Regions from separate parts of the Cupriavidus sp. 86D6 genome, predicted to be linked through region 2. Evidence: riboswitches for the same ligand, from Rfam matches in the RefSeq annotation. Region 2 holds a riboswitch; the other holds the start of a gene.
What was found. A riboswitch is a leader RNA that binds a small molecule or an ion and turns the genes downstream of it on or off. The one in region 2 is predicted to bind glycine.
Positions count from the first base shown of each region.

Region 1 (3,973 bases), on a different contig from region 2:
GGCCACGGGCGCCACGCTCTATGCCTTGCTGCCCACCGCCGCGCTGGAAAGCTGGGGCTGGCGCGTGCCGTTCCTGCTCGGGCTGCTGATCGCGCCGGTAGGTCTCTATATCCGCGCCAATCTCGACGAGACGCACGAGGCCGACGCGCATGCGCCGAGCCCGGTCGGCGAACTGTTCCGCCGTCACGCCGGCAAGGTGGTGCTGGGCATCCTGGCCGGCACCGCCGGTACGGCCACGATGTACCTGGTGGTGTTCTTCATGCCGACCTACATGATCCGCGTGCTGCATATGCCGGCGTCGCTGTCGTTCCTGTCCGGCTGCGTCACGGGCGTCACGCTGCTCGTGGTGTCGCTGATTGCGGGCACGCTGGCGGACCGCCTTGACCGCCGCAAGCCGCTGGTGGCCGGGTCGCTGCTGTTCAGCCTGCTGGCCGTCTATCCCGCGTTCTGGCTGATGAACCACTACCCGAGCGTGCCGCTGGTACTGGGCATGTCCGCGCTGCTGACCGCCAGCATCAACCTGGGCACCACGCCGCTGTTCCTGATGCTGCTGGAAATGCTGCCCGCCGGCGTGCGCGCCACGGGCCTGGCCGTGATCTACAGCGTGGGCGTGACGGTGTTCGGCGGGTCGTCGCAGTTCGTCGTCACATGGCTGCTGGCGAAGACTGGCAACCCGATGGCCCCCGCCTTCTACATGATGGCGTGCGGCGTGCTGGCCCTGGTGGCCGTGCTGCGCATCGTCGAGAAACGCGAACACTGATCCCTGTCGATATCCGTCGCGACGCCGCGAGCCTGACTTTCCGAGACCTCACCATGACCCGAGAACCGACCCTGACCCCGTTTCAGCTGCTGCCGCACCTGTTGCCTGCCATCGACACCGAGACCTTCGTCAATATCCGCCGCCAGATCCATGCGCAGCCCGAACTGGGCTTCGAGGTTGGCGCCACCAGCCGGCTGGTGGCCACGCTGCTGGAAAGCTGGGGCTACGACGTGCACACCGGCATTGGCAAGAGCGGCGTGGTGGGCCAGTTGAAGCTCGGCAACGGCACGCGACGGCTGGGCATCCGGGCCGACATGGACGCCCTGCCGATCGTCGAGGCCACCGGCCTGCCCTACGCCAGCAAGACGCCCGGCCGCATGCACGCCTGCGGGCACGATGGCCATACCGCCATCCTGCTGGCCGCCGCCCACGCGCTGGCCAGGTCGCGCAGCTTCGACGGCACGCTGAACCTGATCTTCCAGCCCGACGAAGAGAACCTGTGCGGCGCGCGCGCGATGATGGAAGACGGCCTGTTCGAGCGCTTTCCGTGCGATGCGGTCTTCGCGCTGCACAACATGCCCGGCGTGCCGGCCGGTTCGTTTCGGGTGCTGGAGGGGCCGGTCAGCCTGTCGTCCGACGTGGCCGATGTCACGATCCGCGGCGTCGGCGGCCATGGCGCGATGCCCCATCGTTCGAAGGACCCCATTGCCGCGTCGGCCGCCATCATCACCGCGCTGCAAACGGTGGTGGCGCGCAGCGTGGCGCCCGACGACACCGCCGTGGTATCGGTCGGCTTCATCCACGCCGGTGCCACGCACAACGTGATTCCGGAGGAGGTCAAGCTCGGCCTCAATGTGCGCGCGGCGCGGCCCGAAACGCGCGCGCTGGTGGAAGCCCGCATCCACGAGATTGTCAGCCTGACCGCGCAGGCCCACGGCGTGACGGCGCAGATCGACTATCGCCAGCTGACGCCGCCGATGGTCAACGCGGCCGGCCCTACCGCACTGGCTGCCGAGGTCTGCCAGGAGCTGGTGGGCGCCGAGCACGTGGTGACGCAGGCGCCCAAGGGCCTCAATGGCAGCGAGGACTTCGCCTGGATGCTCGATGCGGTGCCCGGCTGCTACCTGATCCTGGGCAACGGCGAAGGAGAATTCGGCGGCTGCATGGTCCATAACCCCGGCTACGACTTCAACGACCAGGTGCTGCCGCTGGGCGCCGCGGCCTGGGTGCGGCTGGCGCAACGCTTTCTGGTGCCTTCGGCCTGACGGCAACAAACCTGATGGCCGAATCCTTAATTTCTATGGCATAGTGGCCACCGTTGTACCCCGCGATATCGGGAGAGCCCGTCGCTGCCGCCAGGCAGCACGGCGCCGAAGGAGCAACCGCCCCGGAAACTCTCAGGCAAAAGGACCGGTATCGCCATGGAACTCTGAAGAACCCCGGCTTGTACGTCGGCCGGCGGTACCGAAGGAGCAAGCGAGCCCCGGCTCGCGAATCTCTCAGGTCAAGGACAGAGGGGGCGTCCGCGAGAAGCGCATGGTGCGCCGTGGACTGCCACCTCATGACGTCCTGAAAGACCCTTCCACATGAAAACCATTGCAGTGATCGGCGGCGGTATTACCGGCGTCACGACCGCGTACGCGCTGGCCAGGCGCGGGTTCTCCGTCACGCTGTTCGAGCGACATCGCTATGCGGCCATGGAAACGTCGTTCGCCAACGGCGGCCAGTTGTCGGCCTCGAACGCCGAAGTCTGGACGCACTGGTCCACGCTGGCCAAGGGCCTCAAATGGATGCTGCGCGCCGATGCGCCGCTGCTGGTGAATCCGCGCCCCACCTGGCACAAGCTGAGCTGGTTCGCCGAGTTCATGGCGTCGATTCCGCATTACCGCGCCAACACGGTCGAGACCGCGCGCCTGGCCATCGCCGCGCGCCAGCACCTGTTCGCCTGGGCCGACGCTGAAGGCATCGACTTCGACCTGAAGCGGCGCGGCATCCTGCATATCTATCGCAACAAGGCGGGATTCGAGCATGCCGGCCGGGTGTCGAAGCTGCTGGCCGAAGGCGGGCTGGAGCGCCACGCGGTCACGCCGGCCGAGATGCGCGACATCGAGCCCACGCTGGCCGGCGACTACTACGGCGGCTACTACACCGAGAGCGACGCCACGGGCGACATCCACAAGTTCACCAGCGGCCTGGCCGCGGCGATCCAGCGCCTGGGCGTGCACACGCTGTACAACCAGGATGTGCGCGCGGTGGCCACCACGGGGCGGCGCGCCACCGTGGTGTCGGCGGAAGACAACCTGCCCACATCGCGCGAATTCGATGGCGTGGTGGTGTGCGCTGGCGTGGCCAGCCGCGCCTTCGCCCGGCAGCTGGGCGACCGCGTCAACATCTATCCGGTGAAGGGCTATTCGATCACGGTGAACCTGAACGATGCGCAAAGCCAGGCCAGCGCGCCGACGGTCAGCCTGCTCGACGACGAAACCAAGCTCGTGACCAGCCGCCTGGGCCCAGACCGCTTCCGCGTGGCCGGCACGGCGGAGTTCAACGGCATCAACCGCGACATCCGCGCCGACCGCATCCGTCCGCTGGTCGACTGGGTGCATGCCTGCTTCCCCGGCGTCAGCACGCGCAGCGTGGTGCCCTGGGCCGGCCTGCGTCCGATGATGCCAAACATGATGCCGCGCGTAGGCCGTGGCCACGCCGCCAACGTGTTCTACAACACGGGGCACGGACACCTGGGCTGGACGCTATCGGCCGTGACGGCCGAGATGGTGGGGGATGTGGTCCGGCAGGCCGCGACGCAGGACGCGCGCGTTGCGGTGGGCCAGGGCGTGGGCGGCGTGGCAGCTTGATACGCCCGCCCTCTCCCCCGCCCCTCTCCCGCCGTGCGGGAGAGGGGAGCAAACCGCCGCCGTCGATATGCCGTTGGTGTTCTCCCCTCTCCCGCTTCGCGGGAGAGGGGTCGGGGGAGAGGGCCAGCCCGGCGAAAGCCCGGGACTGCCCTTTCTGGGCCGGAAATGAAAAAGCCCTGCTCGTTGAGCAGGGCTTTCAAAATTGGTGCCCAGAAGAGGACTCGAACCTCCACAGTGTTGCCACCGCTAGGACCTGAACCTAGTGCGTCTACCAATTCCGCCATCTGGGCTTCGTTTCGCTGCATTGCTGCGTTGAAGCGAGACGCGAATTCTACATAAGCTCTGGCGATTTGCAAGC
Region 1 is NZ_JBYPSB010000015.1:89,663-93,635, reverse strand. Features, by position in the region: gene AC3G88_RS24525 (MFS transporter) at 1-760, shown strand, start outside; gene AC3G88_RS24520 (M20 aminoacylase family protein) at 814-2,025, shown strand; glycine riboswitch at 2,085-2,183, shown strand; gene AC3G88_RS24515 (D-amino acid dehydrogenase) at 2,347-3,615, shown strand; tRNA gene AC3G88_RS24510 (tRNA-Leu) at 3,819-3,905, opposite strand.
Region 1: linked by a shared signal. The riboswitch ahead of AC3G88_RS24515 (D-amino acid dehydrogenase) and the one ahead of gcvT (glycine cleavage system aminomethyltransferase GcvT) in region 2 are both predicted to bind glycine.

Region 2 (3,973 bases):
CCAGGATGCGCACGGTCGAGCGGTAGTTCTGCTCCAGCTTGACCACCTTCAGGTCCGGAAAATCGGTCTGCAGCAGCCGCAGGTTGTCCAGCGTGGCGCCACGCCAGCCATAGATGGCCTGGTCGTCGTCGCCCACCGCCGTGAACGCCGGCGCGCGCAGGTGCGAGCCGCCGGCCAGCAGCTTCAGCAGCTGGTACTGGCACGCGTTGGTGTCCTGGTATTCGTCGACCAGGAAATAGCGCAGCCGGTTCTGCCACTTCAAACGCACGGCCTCGTCGCGCGCGAACAGTTCGGCGGGCAGGCGGATCAGGTCGTCGAAGTCCACCGCCTGGTAAGCGTTCAGCGTGGCCACGTAGTTGCGATAGACCATCGCGGCCTGGTGCTCGTCGGCATTGGCCGCCTGCGCAAGCGCGGTCTCGGGATCGACCATGCCGTTCTTCCACAGCGAGATGGTGCTCTGCACGCTGCGGATCAGCTTCTTGTCGGTGGTGCTCAGCTGCTCCTGGACCAGCCCGAAGCAGTCGTCCGAATCCATGATCGAAAATTGCGGCTTCAACCCGACATGCTCGGCTTCCATGCGCAAGATTTGCACGCCAAGCGAGTGAAACGTACAAACCGTCAGCTGCTTGAGTGGAATGCGCTTCCCTTCGCGCGTGGTCTTGCCTTCCATCAGCTTGCCGATGCGTTCCTGCATCTCTTTCGCCGCCTTGTTCGTGAACGTGACAGCGGCAATGTGACGCGGCTCGAACCCCTTGTCCTCGATCAGGTGGGCGATTTTCTGCGTGATCACGCGGGTCTTGCCCGATCCGGCGCCCGCCAGCACAAGGCAGGGGCCGTCCAGGTAGCGCACCGCTTCGGATTGCGCGGCATTGAGTCCGTGAGTCATGGGGCTGGGGAACGTGGCAGGCGGAATGGCTCATGGCGCACCTGGAAGGTGGCGCGCCGAAGGCGTCGATGTTAACACGCGCCGCAGGCGCCCACGGGCGTGTCGGGCGACGTCCGACAAGAGGCGTTTCAGGCTGGTAACAATCGTAAAGCAGCGGATCCCGGGGCATGGAGCTTGCCTCTTATCTCACAGGACCGCACGGGTCTTGCGCGTGGCGCGACCGGTCCGGGACATATCAACAAATCGGAAACGATGATCTCGATGACAACAAAGGAGCCAATCATGAAGACGCTTCGCACCCTTTCGAAAGTTGCCCTGATCGGCGTGACGCTGGTGGGCTTTGCGGGCTGCGCGGACATGACCCCGAAGCAGCGTAATACCGCCATTGGCGCGGGCGCCGGTGCGCTCGGCGGTGCGGTCCTGACCGACGGCAGCGCGTTGGGTACGCTGGGCGGCGCGGCCGTGGGCGGCGTGGTCGGTAATGTGGTGACGAAGGACCGTCGCTAACCGGCCCGCCGTCGATTCCAATCCCGGGGGCGGGGCCGCCGGCCGGCGTCAGGCGCGCGTTTGACAAAGGCTGACCGGTCCCGTACATTCTCGCGCATCCGGCCGGGAGAGCGCGCATCGATTGCGCCGCCGAAGGGGAACCACCCGCAAACTCTCAGGCACCATGGACCGACCGGATCGGCATGCAACATGCACACGATGCATGCCGCACTCTGGAGAGCGACATCCGCCACTGCCCTGACGCCGTGGTGAGCATGTCCACCGAAGGGGCGCACGAAGTTCCGGCTTCGTAATCTCTCAGGTATCGAGGACAGAGGGGTCATCCGCCGCAGCGGATTGGATGCACATTGGTGCGCCCGATCGTTGCGGCGGATGACCCTTTTTTCGTTTTCGAACCGCCCCCGAGGATATCCATGACGCTCCAGGCCACGCCCCTCAACGCTATCCACCGCGCCCTCGGCGCCCGCATGGTCGACTTTGGCGGCTGGGACATGCCGGTCAACTACGGTTCGCAGATCGAGGAACACAATGCCGTGCGTGCCGATGCCGGCATGTTCGACGTGTCGCACATGTGCGTGGTCGACCTGCACGGGGCCGGCACGCGGGCCTTCCTGCGCGGCCTGCTGGCCAACAACGTCGACAAGCTGCAGACGCCGGGCAAGGCGCTGTATTCGTGCATGCTCGACGAAAAAGGCGGCGTCATCGACGACCTGATCGTCTACTTCTTTGCCGAGGACCACTTCCGCCTGGTGGTGAACGCCAGCACGGCCCTTGGCGATATCGAATGGATCCAGTCGCGCAATGCGGCCACTGGCAGCGGCGTGACGATCACACCGCGCCGCGGCGATGTGGCACCGGCGGGCACCGGCAAGCTGGCCATCGTGGCCGTGCAGGGCCCCAACGCCCGCGCCAAGGTCTACCAGGCCTTTCCCTCCACCCAGCCGGCCGACGCGCTCAAGCCGTTCAACGCGCTGGTCGTGCAAGACCCGGAAATGGGCGAACTGATGGTCGCCCGCACCGGATACACCGGCGAAGACGGCTTCGAGCTGGTGGTACCGGCCGAGAACGTCGCCGGCATCTGGGAAAAGCTGATCGCCGCGGGCGTACGTCCGGCCGGCCTGGGCGCGCGCGACACGCTGCGCCTGGAAGCCGGCATGAACCTGTACGGCCAGGACATGGATATCAATACGTCGCCACTGGACGCCGGCCTGGCCTGGACGCTCGACCTGCAGAGCGAGCGCGACTTCATCGGCAAGCAGGCGCTACTGGCAGGCGGCCAGAAGCAGACGTTCGCGGGCCTGATCCTGCGCGACAAGGGCGGCGTGCTGCGTGCGCACCAGAAGGTCATCACGGCGGCCGGCGCTGGCGAAATCACCAGCGGCACGTTCAGCCCGAGCCTGCAGCAGTCAATCGCGTTCGCCCGCCTGCCGAAGGGCGTGGCGCCGGGCACCGACGTCCAGGTCGAGATTCGTGACCGCAAACTGACCGCGACTGTGGTTAAACTGCCGTTTGTGCGTAATGGCAAGGCACTCGTGAGCTGAGGCATCGCCCGGCTTCACATCAAACGGTCGCCCTTCCGCCCGTCCGCTCGAGCCCAACCTGCTGCGGACCGGGTGAATGAAACAAGAAACAAACTGTATCCCGGAGAACCTCATGAACTTCCCCGCTGACCTGAAGTACACCGAGTCGCACGAATGGGTGCGCGTCGAAGCCGACGGCACGCTGACGATCGGCATTACCGACCACGCCCAGGACGCCCTGGGCGACATCGTCTTCCTGGAACTGCCCGAAGTGGGCAAGTCGGTGGGTGCCGGCGACGCCCTGGCCGTGGTGGAGTCCGTGAAGGCAGCTTCCGACATCTACGCGCCGGTGGCTGGCGAAGTGATCGCCGTCAACGACGCCGCTTCGGCAGCGCCCGAGTCGGTCAACGCCAACGCCTTTGACGCCTGGCTGTTCAAGCTGAAGCCGGCCAACGCCGACGACGTGAACGGCCTGATGAACGTCGACGCCTACAAGGCCAGCGTCGGCGCCTGATCGCGCTGACTGTTTGATGCCGCGCGCGGCGGACAGGCCGACCACCTGCCCGCCGCCCGCTCCCCGAGATTCCTTGCCATGAACGCCCCGCTTCCCATGAATGCCGCCGCCCAAGGTACACGGCCCACGCTGGCCGAACTGGAGGCGCGCGACGCCTTCGCCGCCCGCCACATCGGCCCCGACAGCGCCGAACAGCAACACATGCTCAAGGTGCTTGGCTTCGACAGCCGCGCCGCGCTGATCGACGCCGTGGTGCCCGCCGCCATCCGCCGCCGCGACGGCATGTCGCTGGGCGAGTTCACCGCCCCGCTGACCGAGGAAGCCGCGCTGGCCCGCCTGCGCGGCCTGGCCGGCAAGAACCGCGTGCTGAAGAGCTTCATCGGACAGGGCTACTACAACACGCTCACACCGGGCGTGGTGCTGCGCAACATTTTCGAAAACCCGGCCTGGTACACCGCCTACACGCCGTACCAGCCGGAAATCTCGCAGGGCCGGCTGGAGGCTATGCTGAACTTCCAGCAGATGATCACGGACCTGACCGGCCTG
Region 2 is NZ_JBYPSB010000006.1:352,800-356,772, reverse strand. Features, by position in the region: gene AC3G88_RS17140 (UvrD-helicase domain-containing protein) at 1-886, opposite strand, end outside; gene AC3G88_RS17135 (YMGG-like glycine zipper-containing protein) at 1,169-1,393, shown strand; glycine riboswitch at 1,487-1,574, shown strand; glycine riboswitch at 1,596-1,717, shown strand; gene gcvT (glycine cleavage system aminomethyltransferase GcvT) at 1,807-2,934, shown strand; gene gcvH (glycine cleavage system protein GcvH) at 3,047-3,427, shown strand; gene gcvP (aminomethyl-transferring glycine dehydrogenase) at 3,506-3,973, shown strand, end outside.